One region of the Listeria rocourtiae subsp. hofi genome, then DNA from elsewhere that is predicted to be linked to it. Evidence: predicted binding sites of a transcription regulator. Region 1 holds the regulator's gene; each other region holds the start of a gene.
What was found. The regulator Rex, encoded in region 1, represses fermentation and respiration genes when NADH is low (regulators of the CRP and FNR family bind a similar motif). The targets are predictions, from matches to a motif close to TTGTGAAATATTTCACAA.
Positions count from the first base shown of each region.

Region 2: a site for Rex is predicted at 2,967-2,984, ahead of nirB (nitrite reductase large subunit NirB). Genes of this name have one in related genera too.
Region 3: a site for Rex is predicted at 5,165-5,182, ahead of R8925_RS04745 (cytochrome ubiquinol oxidase subunit I). Genes of this name have one in related genera too.

Region 1 is NZ_CAUYTL010000019.1:515-7,484, reverse strand. It holds gene R8925_RS09285 (KUP/HAK/KT family potassium transporter) at 1-1,173, shown strand, start outside; gene R8925_RS09280 (hypothetical protein) at 1,577-1,756, shown strand; gene R8925_RS09275 (hypothetical protein) at 1,795-2,418, shown strand; gene R8925_RS09270 (ABC-F family ATP-binding cassette domain-containing protein) at 2,518-4,464, opposite strand; gene R8925_RS09265 (redox-sensing transcriptional repressor Rex) at 4,843-5,484, shown strand; gene R8925_RS09260 (aminoglycoside 6-adenylyltransferase) at 5,533-6,336, shown strand; gene R8925_RS09255 (DNA glycosylase AlkZ-like family protein) at 6,339-6,970, shown strand, end outside.
Region 2 is NZ_CAUYTL010000028.1:21,956-28,925, forward strand. It holds gene cobA (uroporphyrinogen-III C-methyltransferase) at 1-234, opposite strand, end outside; gene nirD (nitrite reductase small subunit NirD) at 231-542, opposite strand; gene nirB (nitrite reductase large subunit NirB) at 548-2,947, opposite strand; gene R8925_RS11800 (precorrin-2 dehydrogenase/sirohydrochlorin ferrochelatase family protein) at 3,064-3,501, opposite strand; gene R8925_RS11805 (sirohydrochlorin chelatase) at 3,498-4,208, opposite strand; gene R8925_RS11810 (RNA-binding S4 domain-containing protein) at 4,276-4,539, opposite strand; gene R8925_RS11815 (putative polysaccharide biosynthesis protein) at 4,659-6,230, opposite strand; gene mfd (transcription-repair coupling factor) at 6,269-6,970, opposite strand, start outside.
Region 3 is NZ_CAUYTL010000006.1:52,566-59,535, reverse strand. It holds gene cydC (thiol reductant ABC exporter subunit CydC) at 1-797, opposite strand, end outside; gene cydD (thiol reductant ABC exporter subunit CydD) at 798-2,513, opposite strand; gene cydB (cytochrome d ubiquinol oxidase subunit II) at 2,513-3,526, opposite strand; gene R8925_RS04745 (cytochrome ubiquinol oxidase subunit I) at 3,528-4,952, opposite strand; gene tadA (tRNA adenosine(34) deaminase TadA) at 5,398-5,871, opposite strand; gene R8925_RS04735 (acetate--CoA ligase) at 6,012-6,970, shown strand, end outside.

The sequences.
Region 1 (6,970 bases):
ATTATATCGCTCAAAAATTCAGACGATCCATTTGTGAATCCGTTTTTCCAAAGCATGCCAGAACCGTTCATCATGTACGGCGTATTGATCGCTACATTAGCAGCAATTATTGCCTCCCAATCCTTGATAACAGGCGCATATACATTGGTTTCAGAAGCAATCGCACTCAATCTATTACCGCGCCTAAGCATCCGTTACCCATCAGAGACGAAAGGGCAAGTTTATATTCCAACTGTGACGACAGTGCTTTGGATTGCCTGTGTAGGCGTTGTGCTCTATTTCCAAGATTCGACTCATATGGAAGCTGCGTACGGACTATCAATTACTGTGACAATGCTGATGACGACCGTATTACTTTTCCAGTTCCTGTTACGAAAAGGATTCTCCAAACTGGTTACAACAGCTATTCTCATGACATTTGGAATCTTGGAATTTGCCTTCTTCATCTCAAGCGCTGCGAAATTCATGCACGGCGGTTTCGTCGCAGTCATTATGGCCGTAGCAATTATGGCACTTATGTATATCTGGTTCAGCGGCTACCAACTAAAAACGAAACTAGTAAAGAACGTATCCTTGAAAAAATTCGTACCAATGCTCGCCAAATTAAAAGTAGACGAGGCGTATCCAAAATTTGCGCATAATCTTGTTTATTTAACGAGTAGCCGCAACCCTTATCGCGTTGAGCATGAAGTCATGGCGTCGATTCTTGACAAACGTCCAAAGCGCGCTGATGTTTACTGGTTTGTAAACGTTCAAGTTGTCGATAGCCCATATGCCGCCTATTATACAGTCGAGAGTTTTGAGAGTGATTTTGTGATTCGCGTGCAATTGAAACTAGGTTTTAGAGTTGAGCAAGATATTAATGTGTTCCTACATCAAATTGCGAAAGATCTCATATCAAAGGGCTCACTCGCACAACAAAATCGGAAATATACAGCCAAAATTGGTCGTAAGCTTGGAGATTTCTGCTTTGTTATTGTGAAAGACGAGCTGAGCACAGAGGCCGATCTTACCAACTGGCAACGAGGGATTATGAAAAGCAAATTGTTCATCAAGCATTTCACAACGTCACCAGAAAATTGGTTTGGCTTAGAGTACAGCGATGTTCAAACAGAAAACGTTCCATTGTACCTTTCGAAGAGAAAAGTCGTTAAGATTCGAGAGTGGAATTGAGTATATTGTTAAATCAAGTATGAATGCGTATATTTGGCAGGTTGAGATAGGACTTGACATTCAACTTCAAAGATAGAAAGCAGAGTCCGGGACAAACTCCCATGTCAGCGAAAGCTGACATGGGAGTTTGTCCCGGACTCATTTTAGAAAATGGAGTATACAAGGATGTTATTTTTTAATTCTATAGATATCTTTGTCCAAATGATAGTATATTTATAATTCAAAATATAACTTATTAAATTGTGTACCATATGTTTATTGGTAATTAAATGCATCCAAAAGTTAACGATTTGACATTTAAGTAATATTAATGTAATATTTATTGTAAACGGATACATAATGTGGATTATCTTCAAATGATATAGAAACATGTGAAATTATAATTGATAGGAGGTGAATCAATATGAATATAAAAATAATATTTTATAGTATCTTTACTATATTAGTTTTGTTCTTACTGGTGGCATTTCTTATGAGCTGGATTTCAGGCGTAGTACTAATGATTGGTATTTTAATGTTATTGTTGCTTAACATCCTATTTGGTTCTTTAAAAAAACATACGATGGAGGATGATAAAAAATGAGGAGAGTAGTCACAATATTACTTGCAGGAGCGCTTGTCGTGTCAGTGGCAATACCGGCAGAGGCTGATAGCACAGATGAAATAATTTATTCAGATTCAAATATTTCTATATCACAAGAGCATAGAGACTCGTTTCTTGTGATTGATAAAAATACTAAAAAAGAAAATGAAATAACAGTAGATGCTGAAAACAAAACGGCTACAATCACTGATGAAGATGGTTCAAGAATAGATATCAACTATCAGCAACAGAAAAGCTTGGACATGGTTAAAACAGACATCATAATTGACGGTGAGAGAGCTGGAACAATCAATGTATCCACTGAAAATGAGCTGGCTCCGAGATCATTAATGAGAAGCCCTAGTAGTTCTATGAAATTAATAACGACTAGAAAAGTCACAGCGACAATGACTAAGGTTAATAAAGCAAGCGCTGCTGTTGTGCTGATTGGATTAGGGTTAGTGCCAGGCCTTGGATGGACCGCTGCGGCATTCTCCGTATATGGCGTTATTAGTGAATTTAAAGGGAAGAAAGCCTATATAACAATCAAACAATATGCAAATAATTATAAATACAGAAATGATTTGTATGTTTATAAAGACAGTAAGAGAACTAAATTATTAAATAAGCAAAGGGGCATTCCAAGAAGATATTTTTCTTAAGTAAGGTTACTATTGGGCTAAGACCCCAAGTGATTTACATATTTATTGCTGAAAAATAGGATTCTCCATCAAATCAATAATGGAAAATCCTATTTTTATCTATTCTTCTAATTCCTCACTCAAAATTGTCCATTCATCCATCAAGTCCTCACTCAATTGTTTTAGAATATCGAGCCGCTCTGTTCGTTCATAGGCCGCCTCGTGATCTTGATACACCACAGGGTCCAAAAGTTCTTGCTCAATCTCATTAATTTTGGAATCCGTTTCTTCCATCCGCGTCTCGATTTCTTCTAATTTTCGCTTTTTCTGGCGCAACACTTTTTGCTGTTCCTTATCCAAGTGATAGGCATGCTTATTCGTCGCCAATTGCTTGTTCTGGGGATTTTCTTGCTGTTTTTGCAAAGCGTCAAGTCTTGCGTGCTCCTTTTGCTCTGCGATTTTATCTTGATAATAATCATAATCTCCAAGGTAGACCTGCGCGTGTTCTGGATGCATTTCTACAACTTTAGAAGCAATCCGATTGATAAAGTACCGGTCATGCGAAACAAACAAAATCGTCCCTTCAAAATCAATCAATGCGGCCTCAAGAACTTCCTTACTCTCAATGTCCAAATGGTTGGTTGGCTCATCGAGAATCAGCAAATTAGCGCCAATCAATGTCAATTTCGCCAGAGCAACACGCGCTTTTTCACCACCACTAAGCGTATTAACTACTTTCAAAACATCATCATCAGAAAATAAAAAATTGCCCAATGTTGTGCGAATCTCCTGCTCATTCAGCTCCGGATAATCATCCCAAAGCTCATGCAAAATCGATTTATTAGAATCAAGTTTTGCCTGTTCTTGATCATAATAACCAATCTGAACGTTCGTCCCAAAACGATAATCACCAGAAAGTGCCGGAATATCACCAATCAATGTTTTTAGCAACGTCGATTTCCCAATTCCATTCGGCCCAACAAGCGCGATACTTTCATGACGCTTCATATCGAAAGTAAGCTTCTGCGCGATACGCTTATCAACCGTATAACCAATTGCCAACGCCTCCACAAACAAGACATCCTTACCACTAGAACGCTCAAATTGGAATCCGAAGTGTGCTGTTTTTTCACTGCCTTGTGGACGATCTAACCGATCCAATTTCTCCAGCTGTTTACGGCGGCTCTGTGCCCGTTTTGTCGTTGAAGCCCGCACAATATTACGTGCCACAAAATCTTCTAATTTTGCGATTTTCTCCTGTTGTTTATCGAATTCCTTCCATTGCTGTTCTAATTTTGCTTGCTTTTGAACGAGGTAACGCGAATAATTGCCAACGTAGCGATCAATATGTGTCCGACTAATCTCGTACACTTGATTTACTACTTTATCCAAGAAATAGCGGTCATGCGAAACGATGAGCAGGGCACCTTTGTAATTTTGCAAGTAAGTCTCAAGCCAAGAAAGGGTCTCAATATCTAAATGGTTCGTAGGCTCATCAAGAATCAGAATATCGTGGCGCGCCAGAAGCAGTTTCGCTAAAGCAAGCCGCGTTTTTTGACCGCCGCTAAGCGATGCAATCAGTTTTTCATAATCCGCTTCGAAAAATCGCAAGCCATGTAAGACGGACCGAATATCAGCCTCATATTGGTACCCACCTTGTTCCTTAAATGCGTGCTGCAATGAATCATATTCCTTCATTGTCTGCTCATACTGCTCCTGGTTCTCATAAATAGCAGGTTCACCAAGACGTTCCTCAAGCGCGCGTAAATCTTGTTCCATTGCCTGTAATCCTGTAAAAACGTCTAGCATTTCATTCCAAATCGTTTTTGAAGACTCAAGCCCCGTGTTTTGCGCTAAATAACCTATTTGAACATGTTTTGGCTTTGAAATCGTGCCGCCATCATAACTCATCTGCCCAGCAATAATTTTTAAGAGTGTCGATTTACCCGCACCATTTCGACCAACAAGAGCAATCCGATCATTTGTTTGTACTTCTAATTTTATATTTTCTAATATCGTTTCAGCGCCAAAATTTTTGACAATCTGCTGTACTTGCAAAAGTATCATTTTTAACGTCCCCTTCACCTTCCAAAATCTCTATCCTCCTAGTTTATCGTAAAGCAAGGAGAGAAGCAATGGCTTGAGAAAGGAAACGCTTACGAAAATTAAATTCACAAACTTCCACTTGTGAAAAGACTAGCAATGTGGTATCTTTTACTGTATAATGGAATTCAACAAGCGTTGTAACAAAATAGTAACATATAATTTGAGCAAAAACATTGTGAAATCTATGTGAAATGTTTATAGTGAATAAGCAAGCATGTGAAATGAACAACGATAGAAATTGGCGCAATCGTTTTTGTTATATCTCCATGTTTCATAGCACAAGGATGGTGCGCAACAGCCACCGTCCATTTAAAATCAAAAGGAAGAAGGGAAACAAACATGATCGAGGAAACGGGCAAGATTCCACAAGCCACAGCAAAGCGTTTGCCGCTTTATCACCGTTATTTAAAGTATTTACATGAATCAGGGAAAGAACGCGTATCATCCGCGGAATTAAGCGAGGCTGTGAAAGTTGATTCAGCAACGATTCGTCGCGATTTCTCCTACTTTGGAGCACTTGGCAAGAAAGGTTATGGCTACAATGTGTCCTACATTTTGGACTTCTTTAGCAAGACGCTGAGCCAAGATAAGCAAACGAACGTAGCTATTATCGGTGTTGGTAATTTGGGGACCGCACTCTTACACTACAATTTCATGAAAAATAATAATATAAAAATTGTCGCGGCTTTTGACGTTGACACTAGTAAAGTTGGAACGGTACAACAAGACATTCCAATTTATCATTTAAACGATATGCAAGATTTGCTGAAAGAGAACAAAGTTGAAGTCGTAATTTTGACAGTGCCATCAGATGAAGCACAAACAACTGTTGATCGCTTGCTAGAAGCAGATGTGAAGGGGATTCTGAACTTTACACCGGCACGTATCAGCGTACCAAAACACGTTCGCGTGCATCACATCGATTTAACAACGGAGCTACAAACATTGATTTACTTCTTAGAAAATTATCCGAATAAATAACTATTAGAGCCAAACAATGTGTTTGGCTTTTTTATGAGGTGGGGAGCAATGTTAGAAGAAATTATAATGTGGGCCAAAAAGCAAGAACAAGTCCGCGCGCTCGTGCTAGAAGGATCGCTAGCAAAACAACAAGGCGTAGATGAACTATCAGATTTAGATATAAACGTCTGGTTCAGTGGAGAATTACTATTTGGAAGAAAAGTGGAATGGTTGAAGGAAATCGGTGACGTACTAATCGAGACTCCATTACATATGGATTCACCAGCCGGAGAAGTGGCAACACAACTCGTTATCTTCCAAAGTGGTATTAAGGTCGATTTTTCCTTCTGGCCAATTACATTTTTAGAAAACCCGTTCCCGTACTATGAAAAAATGGAAATATTAATAGATAAAGATGCGCATACTGAGCAAATAAAACGATGCGTCCACGAACAATCGAAGCTTCCGATGACAAAACTAACTTTTGATAAAATCGTAAACGAGTTCTGGTTTGAATTGCATTACGTTGCTAAGTTCCTAAAACGGGAGGAAATCTGGTTTGTACAGAGTATCCAAGCGGGAATCCGCGAAAACTATCTCTTACCGCTACTAGAAGAACAAGCCCGAATTGCTGGACGAAATACCTCTTTTTCAGGACGAAACATCGAATTATGGCTGAATTCGGTACATTTAGAGCGCTTACCATCGATTTTTGCAGATTACTCGCTGGAGACTAATTGGCAAGCGATGTGGGAAGAAATAGCATTATTTGAAGATATCTCGCAATTTATCAGCACGTACTATCAATTTGAACTGCCAACCGCTATGATAGAAGGAATGAAAAACTTATTGCGAAAAATACAGGAGGGATGACTGTGTTCACAAAAGCAGAAATAACGCAGATTAGGCTTCATAAATTAGGCATGGTGGAGCCATTTACAGAACCTACCACATTCATAAGACAAGCAATCGCGCTTCAAACACAGAATCATCAGCCGGCACTCGTGAATTTTTTGCAACATGTAGATATGAGTTGGCTTGAAGCAGAACAGTTTTTTGCATCCAATCAAATTATTAAAATATGGGCTAACCGATTGACACTGCATACTTTTTTAGCGGAAGACTGGGAGATGGTATTTCGCGTTTTTGGTACACGAACGAATATTGTGCACCGACTTTGCCAAAAAGAAGGCACTGACTTAGCATCGTTGTTGGTGGAAATAGACGATTTGGGGCGAAAACGAGAGGTTTTTAGCCGTAAAGAATTAGAAGCAATCATTGGTGAGTATCCCTCACAGGTCACATCATCAATCATCGCACAAGCCGCGATAGCAGGGATTTTATATTTATTGCCATCAAGCGACGCGGTAAAAAACTATAGCCACCGTATCCGATTAGGAAATTATCAAGCATGGACGAGCGAGCCTAAAGCCAATTTAGAGGCGCTGATGATGCTAATTCGTCGTTATTTAAAAGGCTACGGGCCGGCAACTTGGGAGGATTTCAG
Region 2 (6,970 bases), on a different contig from region 1:
TTGCGTGGCATTCGCAATGATTGCAGCATTGATTTGCTCTTGACGCATGATGTGATGATGTGGCAATTTCCCGCAATATAGAAATTTAGCGTCTTTTTTTGCTAAATAGAGTAGTATTGGGTTGACAAGTCGATCATAAATAATGACATCTGCCGTCTCTAAGTGACGTCGGCCTTTTAGTGTCAGAAGTCCTGGATCGCCTGGACCCGCTCCAATGAGATAGATGTTCGTCATGCGTTCGTTACCAAATAGATTTTTCCATTTTCAACTAGCGTCTCATAAGTTTTAACACAGCCTTCATCAGGCGCTGCGACCAATCCGGTTTCTAGTGAAATTTTATAGTCATGAAGTGGACAGAAAACGTCAGTTCCAGATACAGTACCTTCTGCCAAGGGCCCATTTTTATGTGGACAGCGGTTTTCAATAGCTTTCACGTTGTCATCAGATAGTCGAAATAATGCTATTTTAGCGCCATCCATGATTACTTCACACCCAATGAGTGGCATCAAACTTTCTAAATCTGCTATATAGCTTTTCTTCATCGCAGTCACACTCTTTCTACGTGATATAGTTTTTGTTTTTCATTATCTTGTAAAACTTGTTTCCATGGGTCAGTCCGGCCAGCAAGTGCCTCGTCTAGTGCAGCTTTTAGTTTTGCTTGTTCGATTGGATCGAGAATGATGCTGCTGATGTGCTCCATGCCCATTCGTTCGAGCCACGGCGCAGTCCGCTCCATATAAACACCTGTTTCACGGTAATATTGGACGAAGGCGCTACAAATGTCGAGTACTTCTTGTTCCGTCGAAACGGTGGTTAGGAGCTGTGCTTCTTTGACTTCTGTCCCGCCGTTCCCACCGATGTAAATTTGGTAGCCATTCTCCACGCAGATAATGCCGTAGTCTTTGATACCTGATTCGACACAGCTTCTTGGACAACCAGAGACACCCATTTTAAATTTATGTGGCGTGTCGACAAATTCAAATTGGCGTTCTAGCGCTTCGCCGAGTGCAAGTGCATCTTGTGTACCAAAACGGCAAAATTTCGATCCGACGCATGATTTAACGGTGCGTAATGTTTTTCCGTATGCAAAACCGGAGCGCATGTCGAGTTCTTCCCAAATTTTTGGTAGGTCTTCTTTTTTTACTCCGTATAGGCCGATGCGTTGTCCGCCTGTTAATTTTAGTAATGGGATATCGTATTTTTCAGCGACTTTGGCAATTTTTATAAGCTGTTGTGGATCTGTTTGGCCTGCATACATCCTTGGAATTACCGAATAAGTGCCGTCATTTTGGATATTGGCGTGCAGTCTTTCGTTGACGTAGCGACTTTCTGGTTCATCGGCATGTGTCTGTGGGTAAATCATGTTGAGATAATAATTGAGCGCTGGGCGACATTTCGAGCACCCTTCTGGATTACGAAACGCCAGCACATGGCGAACTTCTTTTGCGGTTTGTAATTGTTTTGAGCGGATTTGAATGATGAGTTGGTCGCGTGTGAAGTCTGTACATCCACAAATTCCAGCTGGTGCGGCGCTTACGAAATCGTCACCGAGTGTGTGTTCCAGAATGTCACCAATGATTGGTTTACATTTCCCACATGAACCACCTGCTTTTGTGTGTGCAGTTACTTCACCGATTGTTGTGAGGCCTTTGTCCGTGATCGCGCGTGTAATATCGCCTTTTGTAACGCCATTACAACCACATACAGATTCATCATCAGGCATTTCGGCAACGCTTGTACTTTCGGATTCACCCGATTTGTGAAGTAGTGAAACAAGTGTGAAATCGGTTAGTTCTTCTTCTTTTTTTAGCAGGTTATAGAGCCTGTTACCTTCTGTTGTATCCCCATAAAGCACAACACCAACTAGTTTTCCATCACGTATGAATACTTTTTTGTATTTATTTTCAATGCTGTTAAAAATAGTGACGCCTTTAATTTCGGCATTTTCTTTGATATCACCGGCTGAGAATAAATCACAACCAGAGACTTTGAGTTGGGTGAACATTTTGCTACCACGATATCCTTTATTTTCGATATCGCATAGGTAGTCTGCGAGCACCTTGCCTTGCTCATAAAGTGGCGCTACAAGACCGTATGCGATTCCATTATGTTCTGCACATTCTCCAACAGCAAAAATGGCTGGGTCAGCGGTTCTCATAAAATCATCAACTACGATGCCACGCCCAGTTGGTAAGTTGGCGTGTTGGGCTAGCTCGATTTCTGGCTTAATTCCGATTGCCATCACAACTAAATCTGTTTCGATTTGCGAACCATCTTTGAAAGCTAGGCCAGTGGCACGTGATTTGCCGAGAATTTTGGAAGTTGCTTTTTGCATAAGGAATTTCATGCCTTGCGCTTCAAGATCTGCTTTTAAAAGTTCACCTGCTTTTGCATCAAGCTGGGTTTCCATCAGCCAATCTGCAAGGTGAATTACCGTTACATCCATGCCTTGATCAAGGAGCCCACGCGCTGCCTCCAAGCCAAGTAGGCCACCGCCAATGACAGTCGCTCTTTTGTATTTCTGAGAGATTTCAATCATTTTTTCGGTATCAGCAATAGTTCGGAAACCGAGAACACCTTCTAAATCTGCACCTGGGATTGGCAAAATGAAAGCACGTGACCCGGTCGCTAAAATAAGCTTGTCGTAAGTGAGGTTGCGCTTAGTAGTTGTAACCGTTTTGGCAAGCCTGTCGATTAGAATTGCTTGTTCATTCGTATGTAGTGTGATGTTGTTGGATGTATACCAAGTTTCGTCATTGAGAATAATTTCTGGGGTTGTCATTTTGTTTTGTAGAATATTCGACAGCATGATGCGATTGTAGTTCGGATATGGCTCATCCCCGATAATGGTGATGTCGTATTTGTCTGGATTGCGGCCTAGAATTTCTTCGATTGTGCGTACACCAGCCATCCCATTGCCAATCATGAGTAATTTTTGTTTCGACATATGTTTCCCTCCTGTTTTCATGTGAACAAATGAACAATTGGTGGTAAAATTAGATGACTTAATTATACAGGGATTGGCCTACTTCTAGTATGGGGGAAAACACTGAAAAAAGCGCCTCAAATATCAGCGCTTTGTTTTAAATTTTGGAGGATTTCTGTCGTGCAAGCTGGATTCTCTCCATTTGTCGAAATCGCGATTAGATGGTCTTCTTGATGAAATGTTGCCATGTTGAAAAAGTCTGATCTAGACTTGTCAGTGCAGTCGTTAATTAGTTGATGCGTGGCTATATCCTTAGTGACTTGGGTATTAACTGCTGGATCATTCGTACAGCAGAAAATGAGAAATGCTGTTTTGATATGTGTCGATTGATATTTTTCTTGGATTCGGTAGACAGCCATCTGTTGTAACTCTTCTGTGAATGACGGGGCGACGACTGTGATGTTAGCTCCTGTCATAAGAAGACCTCGCGCTTTTCTAGTTGCAATTTTACCACCACCGATGATTGTAACGTTTTTATCGGTTAACTGTAGCAACACTGGATAGCCATCGTTCATGGTTGCGCCTCCTCAATTTTGCGAATAACTGCGGTTGCTAGTTGTTTGTCTAGTTCGAGACAGCTAGTTTCATAGAAATCCGAGTTAATTTCTGTGATCCCTGTCCGAATTTTATCAACGAGCTGGCCTGTAAAAAGAAAGTAAGGCATCCAGTAAACTGGGCTCTTTGTTGCTGTTAGTTCCGCTGCGATTCGCTTGTAGTCCGGTTCGCCGTGGAGCATGCCAAGTGTGACTTTAATGCCAAGCTCAGCGCTTAGTTTAGCAACGACATTTTCCATCTGATTCCGCGGTTCGTCGTAGGATGCGCTTCCATGAGCGATGACCAGAATTGTTGCGTTAGAGCTTGGCTTAGCATCACGAATGCGCGTGGCTGCAACCTTGACTGTTTCTAACTCTGCACCAAATGTGTCGGCAATGTGAAATGTCACGCTCGGATGCGCAGATTGTAGCTTAGCAACATGTTCTGGAATGTCTTTTGTTGCGTGCATCGCGGGAAATAACAGCATCGGCATGACTGTAATCTCCGTTGCCCCTTCTGCAATCATTGCTTCACCGACGAGTGGCAGAGATTCATCTTCTTTTTCTAGAAAAGCAATTTTTTGGCAAGATTCAGGTCTTTTCTGCATTATCTCTGCGACAAAAGCTCGAAATTCACGGTTTTTCTCGGGTAGGCGACTTCCATGGGCAACGTATAGGATGGCTTTCATTGTTTTCCTCCTCGAATGTGAAAAAAGAGCTTGAAACCTGACATGCGTCTCAAACTCGAATTTTCATTTATTCTTCATCTTTGCGTTCTTCTTTTAAAATCGTGTACATCTCTGTTGCAACTTCTTTACGGGCATTTTCTTCTAAACGATCAATGCGTGCTGTCACCGTTTTTTGTCCGAATTTGATAACAAGTTCGTCCTCTACTTTAACGTTTGTGCCTGGTTTGGCAACGACACCATTTACCGAAATACGGCCTTTTTCAGCGACTTCTTTCGCGACGGTGCGGCGCTTGATTAGTCGGGATACTTTTAAAAATTTATCTAAACGCATAGTTCCTGCCATTTTTCATCCATCCTTTGTTTGTAAAATTTATCTTTATCTTCGCACGATTAACGTAAAATTGCAACTATACCAGTCAACTTCGCCTAATTCGATTCAGGCGCAAATAGTTATTTTTTGTGAATTTTATTGGCGAGCCACATTAGCTTCGATCCAAATGGCATATAGACGAGGTCGCGAGTCGTGAGTAGTTTGAATTTGATGATGCAATAGAAAAAGATGATGCCCCCGATTAGAGCTCCTAGCAAGGCTTGGATTGCACTTCCTGTTCGGCTTGTGAGTGGCCAAGTTGCTTCCCACGTTATTGGAATAATAATCATTAATATAAACGCGAGTAGCGCCCAGCCAATCATGTGTTTGCGGATGAACGGGACTGGTAGTTGGCGCTTGAGCAGGATGTAACACATAATAAGCGTTGCCGCAAGACCGATGACGGTGGACCACGAGGCGCCGTATGTCGTGAATCGTGGCACAAGGATGGCGTTTGTAGCAATTTTGACGATAAGTCCGACGCAGACTGCAACAGCAGGCCCCGCCATATTGCCGAATCCTTGGAGAATGCTACTCATGGTTACGATTAGCGAGCTCAGGAATAGGGATAGAATGAAAATTTGTAGGACGCCGGTTCCTGCTGCGGTTTCGAAAAGCATTTGGTTTGTTGGACGCATGATAGCGATAAGACCTAGTGTTGCTGCTCCCGATAGTAGAATAGTGAGCTTGATGATGAGCAGGACGGATCGGCGTAATTCCTTTGTTTCTCCACGCGATTTTGCAGACGTAATCATTGGTACGATGGCAAGTGCGAGACCCATACACAGCACCAAACCTAGTTGTAGCAACGGCTGACCGCGATCATAAATTCCTTTTAAGCTTTTTGCAGTAGTAGCATCGATTCCGGATTCACGCATAAGGCGGTAAACTTGGAACGAGTCTAATAGTTGGAAAAGAATCAGCATCGCGCTTGTAGTACAAACGGCGATACTCTGCGCTAAAAAGCGTTTGACGAACTTCGCATTTGCCCATTTTTTTGTGAGCGTAATTTTCTCAGGCTTTTTGCGCCAATAGAAATAAAGTAGTGTACCAAGCGCTCCCAGTCCACCAATGACAGCGCCACTCATTGCTACAGCACCTGTCATATAGAGGTTCCAACCAAGCGCGGCGGCTCCTGTTGCTCCTGCGATAATGATAATAACACGCACAAGTTGTTCGATAGTCTGTGAAACCGCGGTCGGAATCATCTGTTCATGCCCTTGGAAAAAACCTCGAAAACTCGCTAAAAACGGCATTAATAAAAAGGAAAAGCTGATGACGCGAATCAGAATTGTTAGGTGGACATCACCCATAACGCGAGCGATGAATTCGGCTCCAAAGAAAATCATGAGGAAAAAAACAAGCCCCACACCCATCATAACCTGTAACGCCGATTGAAAAATTTCTTCGCGTTTCGTAACATTTTTTTCTTCAGCAATCAGTCGTGACACAATAATTGGAAAGCCCGCCAAAGCTAACGTCATCGCAATCCCATAAATCGGATAGACTTGCTGAAATATATAAAAACCAATATCCCCAACCATGTTCTGGAAAGGGATACGGTAAACCGCGCTAAGTATTTTAGATAGCAATGACGCAAGCGTTAGCCAAACAGCGCCTTTCATTAAGTTCTTCATTGTTTTTTGAGCCATCTATACGCCACCGCCTTTTCTAAAGATTAGATATTCGCTTATTCTGTGTTTGATTCTGAAACTTCTTTTTTCGCCTCTGAAAGTTTATCCGTCAAAGTTTTCAAATCAAATAGCCATTCTTGGAGTGGTTTCTTGCTGACGTTAACCGTAATTCTAAGCTGCTGACCATCCATGCCAACACCGATCTGGCGACCATATTCGCCAATAACCTGCATCACCATGTCGCCGCGCATATTTTGCGTTCCGCCTTCTGAGAACTGAATCGTAATCTTCTCAGCGTCTTGTTTTATAGACTCAATACCAACACGCATCGCATACACTTTTAGTTCAGTAATCATGAATAAATATTCCACTTGCTCCGGATATTCGCCAAATCTATCCATCATATCCGAACGCAATTCTTCCAAATCATCCATGTCAAGAACAGTCCGGAATCGCTTATACATCTCAATTTTTTGACGTCCATCTTGAATATAATGCTCGGGAATATAGGCATCAACCGTAATATCAATCTCCACAGGTACAATTTTTTCATGCTCTTCTTTAGGTTGACGTGCGGCAATTGCTTCTTGCAACATTTGTGAATATAAATCGAAGCCGACAGAATCAATAAAGCCATGTTGCTGCGACCCTAAAATATTACCAGCCCCGCGAATCGACAAGTCACGCATTGCAATTTTGAACCCCGAACCAAGCTCCGTAAATTCTTTGATGGCCTGCAACCTTTTTTCCGCCTCTTC
Region 3 (6,970 bases), on a different contig from region 1:
TGCCGATTCGTCCAATACACCATCGAAAGCACCATGACACCGATAATCAGTTGCCCAACAAAGTCCCGCAACGACGCAAAACGCGCCTGCTTCGTCTCTGCTGCCAAAAGCAACTTCTCATCCGCCTCATAACTCGCAATAAAGTTTTTTTCACGTCCACTAAACATCCAGTCACTAATCCCGAATACCGCATCCGTGAATTTTTGATACAACTTATTCCGCTCCTGCTTCATGTACGCATTTTTCCCACGGGCATAAAGCAACGAAACCCAAGGCATCACAAGCACAAGCAAAGCAATATAGGCGAAAAATAAAATCGCGAACGGTATCGAAAAGACGCCGAGTGAGATCACAATACCGCCATACAAAACCATCGCTACAATATTCGGCAATAGCGTCGTCAAATAATAATTTTGCAAATGCTCAATATCATCCGATAACAGCCCCAAAATATCGCCCGTCCGATAACGCGAACGCATCAATAACGCCTGCGGTTCAATAATACGATACAAACGCACACGCATCTTAGCCAAAATTCGCAAAACGAGCGAATGACTCGCCAATCGTTCAATATACCGCGATACCGCACGCATAATCCCAAATGCCCGAACCCCAACGATCGGTACATAAATCAATAAAATCGTCTCCGGAATCGTTGCCGCTGTCGAAATCAAATACCCCGACGTAAACATCAACGCCCCCGTTGAAAATACTGTTAGCAAACCAAGCAAAATAACCCAGAGGAAAAGCATCCGATTTTGTTTAATATAAGGACCAATCCAGCTACTTTGTCTCATCTAGATCTCCTCCAATTGGGCTTTGATTAATTTCGCATAAAAGCCATTTTTCGCGAGCAATTCTGCGTGCGTGCCAACTTCCACAATCGCGCCATGATCAAGCACAATAATCCGGTCCATTTCAAGCATCCAATGCAACCGATGCGTCGCAAAAAAGACAAGACGATCCGCGAACAAATCAAGCATCGGCTGCTTCAACTCATACTCCGTCTCAATATCCAAATGCGCAGTCGGCTCATCCATCAGCACAATCCGGCGATCACTCAAAAACGCCCGCGCAATCGCAATCCGTTGCTCCTGACCGCCACTAAGTATGCGCCCAGCCTCACCAACAAGCGTATCGTAACCCTCATCAAGCTCCGCAACTAAATCACGCAACCCAGCCGCATTCGCCGCCTGCTCCACCGCTGCATCATCACTATCCGGCGCATAAAATCGAATATTTTCCCGTACAGTCTCATGGAACAAATAAGGATGTTGCGGAATATACGTCACCTGACTCTGCCAAGCCGCATCACGCAACCCCACACGCTCCTCCTCATTCCACAAAAATGCACCATCTGTCGGTTCCAAAAAACCACTTAAAACATCAATCATCGTTGACTTCCCAGCCCCCGTCGCACCGATAATACCGATTTTTTCAAAACCCGACACCGTAAAATTTGCCGCATCAAGCGATATCGGCGAATCCGGCTGGTGCTGCACCGTCACATTTTCCAAAGTAAATGATGTACTTGCGTCATAATCCAAAACTTGACCAGTCACAACCTCCGTCATATCCTTGTCAATAATCTCCTGAATCACACGTCCAGCCTCCTGCCCATCCAGCGTCGCATGATAGTCCGAACCAACCTCACGAACTGGTAAAAAGTACTCCGGAGCTAAAATAAGAATCGCGAGTGCCGGCTGCAAAATCATCGTCGACTCAATCAAGCCTAGCCCAAGAAACACCGCCACCGTTGCGACCGAAAGCATCGTAAAGAAGTCCAGCGCAAACGAAGACAAAAACGCCATCCGCAAAGTCCCCATCGTCGCTTTTCGATAATCCTCACTCACTTTCGCAATATTCCCCTCATGCGAGCGACTAATCCCGAGATACTTGAGCGTTTCAAGTCCTTTTAATGAATCCACAAAATGATTCGACAAAACCCGGTGCGTCTCAAACTGGCGATCCGCTTGAGCCCTCGTTGCCAGCCCAATCATCACCAAAAATAGAATCAAAATCGGTAACGTCAAAATTAGAATCACGCCCGATGTCGTATCTTCCATAAATACGTAGATTAAAATCATCGCCGGAATAATCGACATGTTCATCAACTTCGGCAAAAATAACTCCAAATAACGACGGAAATCAGCGACACCTTCCATGACCATCGTCACCACTTTTCCTGTCCCTTCCGCACTCGTAAATCGCGGCCCAAGTAGAAACAGTTTAGAAAGCAAAGACTCACGCATCGCAGTTCCCGTTTTTGCGGCATAGTCATATACAATTTTGCGTTTCCATACATTCAAAAAATGCCGTACGAGATAAGCCCCCGCAAAGAGGCCTAAATCGAACAGCGCGTCTGCCCACGAATCTCCGTGAAACAGTGTCGTAATCGCAGTTGCTAAGTATTTCGCCATCGCAATGATAGCCGCGCCCTGAACGATTGTCAGGACGGCTAGCATGGCAAGGATTGGTTTTATACCTTGGTATTTCAATAAATCTCTACCCATTAGTACGTCATTTTCTCCTTACTGGATACACGCTTGCGGAACACATAATAGCTCCAGATTTGATAACCTAGTACGAACGGCAAAAGCGTCAGAGCCACGATTGTCATTACTTTTAGCGAATAATCGCCGGATGCTGCATTATGAATCGTCAAATCATACAACGAACTCGTTGAACTAATCATGACACGCGGGAACAATCCTGCAAAAATCGCACCGATCGTCCCAACAATTCCAAGTCCACTAAAGGCAAACGCCCAACCTTCGCGCCCCTTCCAAAGCGCAAGCGCAGAGATTACGTAGAACACGACCGTTGCACCTATCATAATCGGTAACAAAATCGGGCGAACTTGGAAAATATCTGTATAGAAGAACGCCATCACCACAAAAATAGCAAGCACAGGAACTGTTACAAACCACATCCGTTTGGCAATACGAGTCGCGCGCTCACGAAGATCATCATGCGTACGAAGCGTAATAAATAGCAAACCATGGAAGTAACAAATCAGCGTTACCGTCAACCCACCCATAAGCGAGAACGGCGTAATGTAATCAAAGAATCCTGCATTCATATTCATCTCACTATTAATCGGCATTCCCGCAACAAGGGACGAGAACAAGACGCCAAGTAAGAACGGAGGCAAAATACTACCGATAAAAATAACCCAATCCCACGTCTTCACCCAAGCCTTCGTGTCATGTTTCCCGCGGAATTCAAACGAAACACCGCGACCAATGAGCGCCAGCAAGAAGAACACAAGTGGAATATAATACCCACTAAACATCGTCGCATACCAGTTAGGAAACGCCGCAAAAATCGCACCCCCAGCCGTCAGCAACCAAACCTCATTCGCATCCCAGAACGGACCAATCGTATTAATCAAAACACGACGCTCCAAATCATTCCGAGCAACAAAACGAGTCGAAATCCCAACACCGAAATCAAAGCCTTCCAAGAAAAAGAATCCGATGAAAAGCACAGCAACTAAAAGGAACCACAGTTCGTTTAATTCCATCTTAATTCGCCCCCTTTAAATCAAATGGATCGACAGACGCAGGCGCTTTTTTGCCTTTTTTCTTATCATGATTATGCGCGTCAGGTCCAGCCTTAATTTCACGAACAAATAGCCACACGAGTACAATCGCGAGCGCTAAATAAATCGCCGAAAACGCAATGAGCGAGAACAATATCGAGCCCGCCGAAACGTTCGGTGAAACCCCGTCTGCCGTTGACATGTAGCCAAAGACTACCCACGGTTGACGCCCAACTTCCGTCATAATCCAGCCCATTGAGTTCGCGATGAATGGGAAAGCAATCATCGGAATCATCAAACGTAGATACCATTTTGACGTTGTTAGTTTTTTACGCCATGCAAGGAAAGCTCCCCACAAGCCGAATAGAATCATCAACATACCAGAAAGCACCATAATACGGAAGCTCCAGAATGACGTTTTAACAGGAGGAATGTAGTTCATATCCGCCCCGAAACGATCTTTGTACTTCTCTTGATACTCTGCTTGTAGCGATTTCATACCTTGCACACTGCCAGAGAACGTCGAGTACGAAAGGAAACTTAGCGCATAGGGAATGTTGACTTCCCACGTATTTTTCTGGTTATCAACATCAATACCCGCGATCATCGTCCACGGTGCCGGATCGGCTGTATCTTCCCAAATCCCTTCCGTTGCAGCCATTTTCATCGGTTGTGTTTTAACGAGATATTGTGCTTGCTGGTGACCACTAAAGGCCGTACCAAAACCACCAATAATAACGAGCACAAGCGCGATTTGGAACGACTTACGGAAAAAGTCCACATCTTGCTTTTTAAGTAATTTGTATGCGCTGACCCCAGCCACAAAGAATGCCCCGGTCGCGAACGCACCAAAAATAACGTGTGGGAACTCCACAAGTAACTGTCCATTCGTAATAAGCGCCCAGAAATCATTCATTTCCGCACGACCATTAATTTCTTGGAACCCTACTGGATGTTGCATGAACGAGTTTGCTGCTAAGATCCAGAACGCAGAAAAAACCGTGCCCAGTGCAACAAGCCAAATACACATTAAATGTAATTTCTTATTCAAGCGGTCCCAGCCGAAAATCCATAGCCCGATAAACGTTGATTCCATAAAGAAAGCAAGTAGCGCTTCAATTGCAAGTGGCGCTCCAAATACATCCCCCACGAACCGCGAGTAATCTGACCAGTTCATTCCAAATTGGAACTCCTGAATAATCCCGGTTACAACCCCAACAGCGAAGTTAATTAAGAACAAATGCCCCCAGAACTTCGACATTTTTTTGTAGACTTCTTTTTTCTTCACAACATACAACGTTTCCATGAGAGCAACCATAAATACAAGTCCAATAGAAAGTGGTACAAATAAGAAATGGAACACAGTTGTTGATCCGAATTGAAGTCTAGCTAAGAAAAGTTTATCCACCTTTTTTCCTCCTTTTTGTGATATTCGGGCATTTAATCCCTTTTGTTTTGTGTTATTATAATTGGCCGACTCTTTACTATACACATTAATCACTTGTGAAAAACAGTGAATACAATTACGCTCGGTTGTATTTTAGTTCACAAATGTTTACGCAGAGAAAGAACAAATGCGAAAATCCCCTATTCCGCAAGAAATATTTCTATTTTCACACTTTGTCTATTTTCTCACATAAATATGAAAGAGTCGTCTAATTAGAATAAATTTTATCTAATTCTTATTCTATCTCATTTCAGCCTAAATTTGTTTAGTTCTTTTGGTTCTATTTTCATAAGGGAAAACATGGAGGGATAAAATGAGACAGACGGCTTAGTTAAGTACTATCAGTTTATTGCACATTTATTCACAAATGATAATATAATGGATGTTCCTTGCATTAAAATAGGCATTAAGACTCTTTTTGCTGTTTCTTTCTCGCACGCAAATCTCGGAAAAAATTAGTAAGGATAGCACCGCATTCATCAGCTAAGATTCCTGCTTCGACTTCACATTGATGATTGAAGCGCGAATCTTGGAGCAGATTCATGAGCGTCCCTGCGGTTCCAGCTTTTGGATCAACAGCTCCGTAATAAACGTTAGCGATGCGGGAAAGTAGAATCGCGCCGCTACACATTGGACAAGGTTCGAGCGTGACGTATAAATCAGCACCTTCTAGTCGCCATGCATCCTGAGTTTTACAGGCATCCTGAATCGCGAGGATTTCGGCGTGTGTGATGGCGTTTTTTGTTGTTTCACGGAGATTATGCGCTCGCCCGATAATTTCTCCATTAAGCACGACAACCGCGCCGATTGGTACTTCTCCTTTTTCACGTGCTTTTTCGGCTTCGATTAGAGCATCACGCATATAGCTTTCTTTAGACATGTATTGTTCTCCCCTCTTGATTATTCTTTATTTTAGCATAGGTATGCGGTTTGTGTCTTTTATTTGCTTTGGCTTGTTTGATATAGTACCATATATTAGTATCAGGTCATAAAAAACCTAAACCAAGGAGATGTTTCCAAATGAAATCAGAAAATTTAATTGCCCCTGAATTTTATAATATTACGGATGAGATTGCGCAGTTTGACTCAGAGAAGACGGCGTTGATTTGGGAAAATGAAGCTGGGATAGTGAAGGAATGGTCGTATCATCGATTATTAGAAACAGCTAATCGTTTTGCAAATGTGATGAAGGATTCTGGAATTGGAAAAGGTGACCACGTAATCGTTATGATGCCACGGCTGCTCGAGACGTACGCAGTTTACATGGGTATTTGGCTGACTGGTGCGATTATTATTCCAGCTTCAGAGCTTTTGAAGGCGCATGATTTGGAGTATCGGATTCATCATGCGGATGTGAGGGCAATCATTGCGGATGCGAGTTGTACAGCAGAATTTGATAAAATTATGGACATGCCGAGTGTTGTGACGCGAATTGTTGTTGGTAGAGATAGCGCGATTGATGGTTGGCAGAGTTATCAGCAGTTGGTTGATACCGCTAAGGTGCAATTTGAAAAAGTAGCCACGCGCAAGGATGATCCATGTTTGCTGGCCTTTACCTCAGGCACGACGGGAAATCCGAAGGGCGTTGTGCATGTACATGGCTGGGGTTATGCGCACATTCGAATTGCAGCAGATCACTGGTTGGATATTCGTGAGAGTGATACCGTTTGGGCAACAGCGGGGCCTGGCTGGCAAAAATGGGTTTGGTCGCCGTTCTTATCTGTTTTAGGCAAAGGCGCGACGGGCTTCATTTATAATGGGCGTTTTCGTCCTGCAAAGCAGTTGGAACTTTTGCAAGATAGGAAGGTGAATGTGTTGTGCTGTACGCCGACGGAATACCGTTTGATGGCGAAGGCGGATCATTTGGATACGTATGATTTGAGTCATTTGCGTAGCGCTGTTTCTGCTGGAGAGCCACTAAACCGCGAAGTGATAACAGTTTTTCAAGACAATTTTGACATTAAAGTGCGCGATGGTTA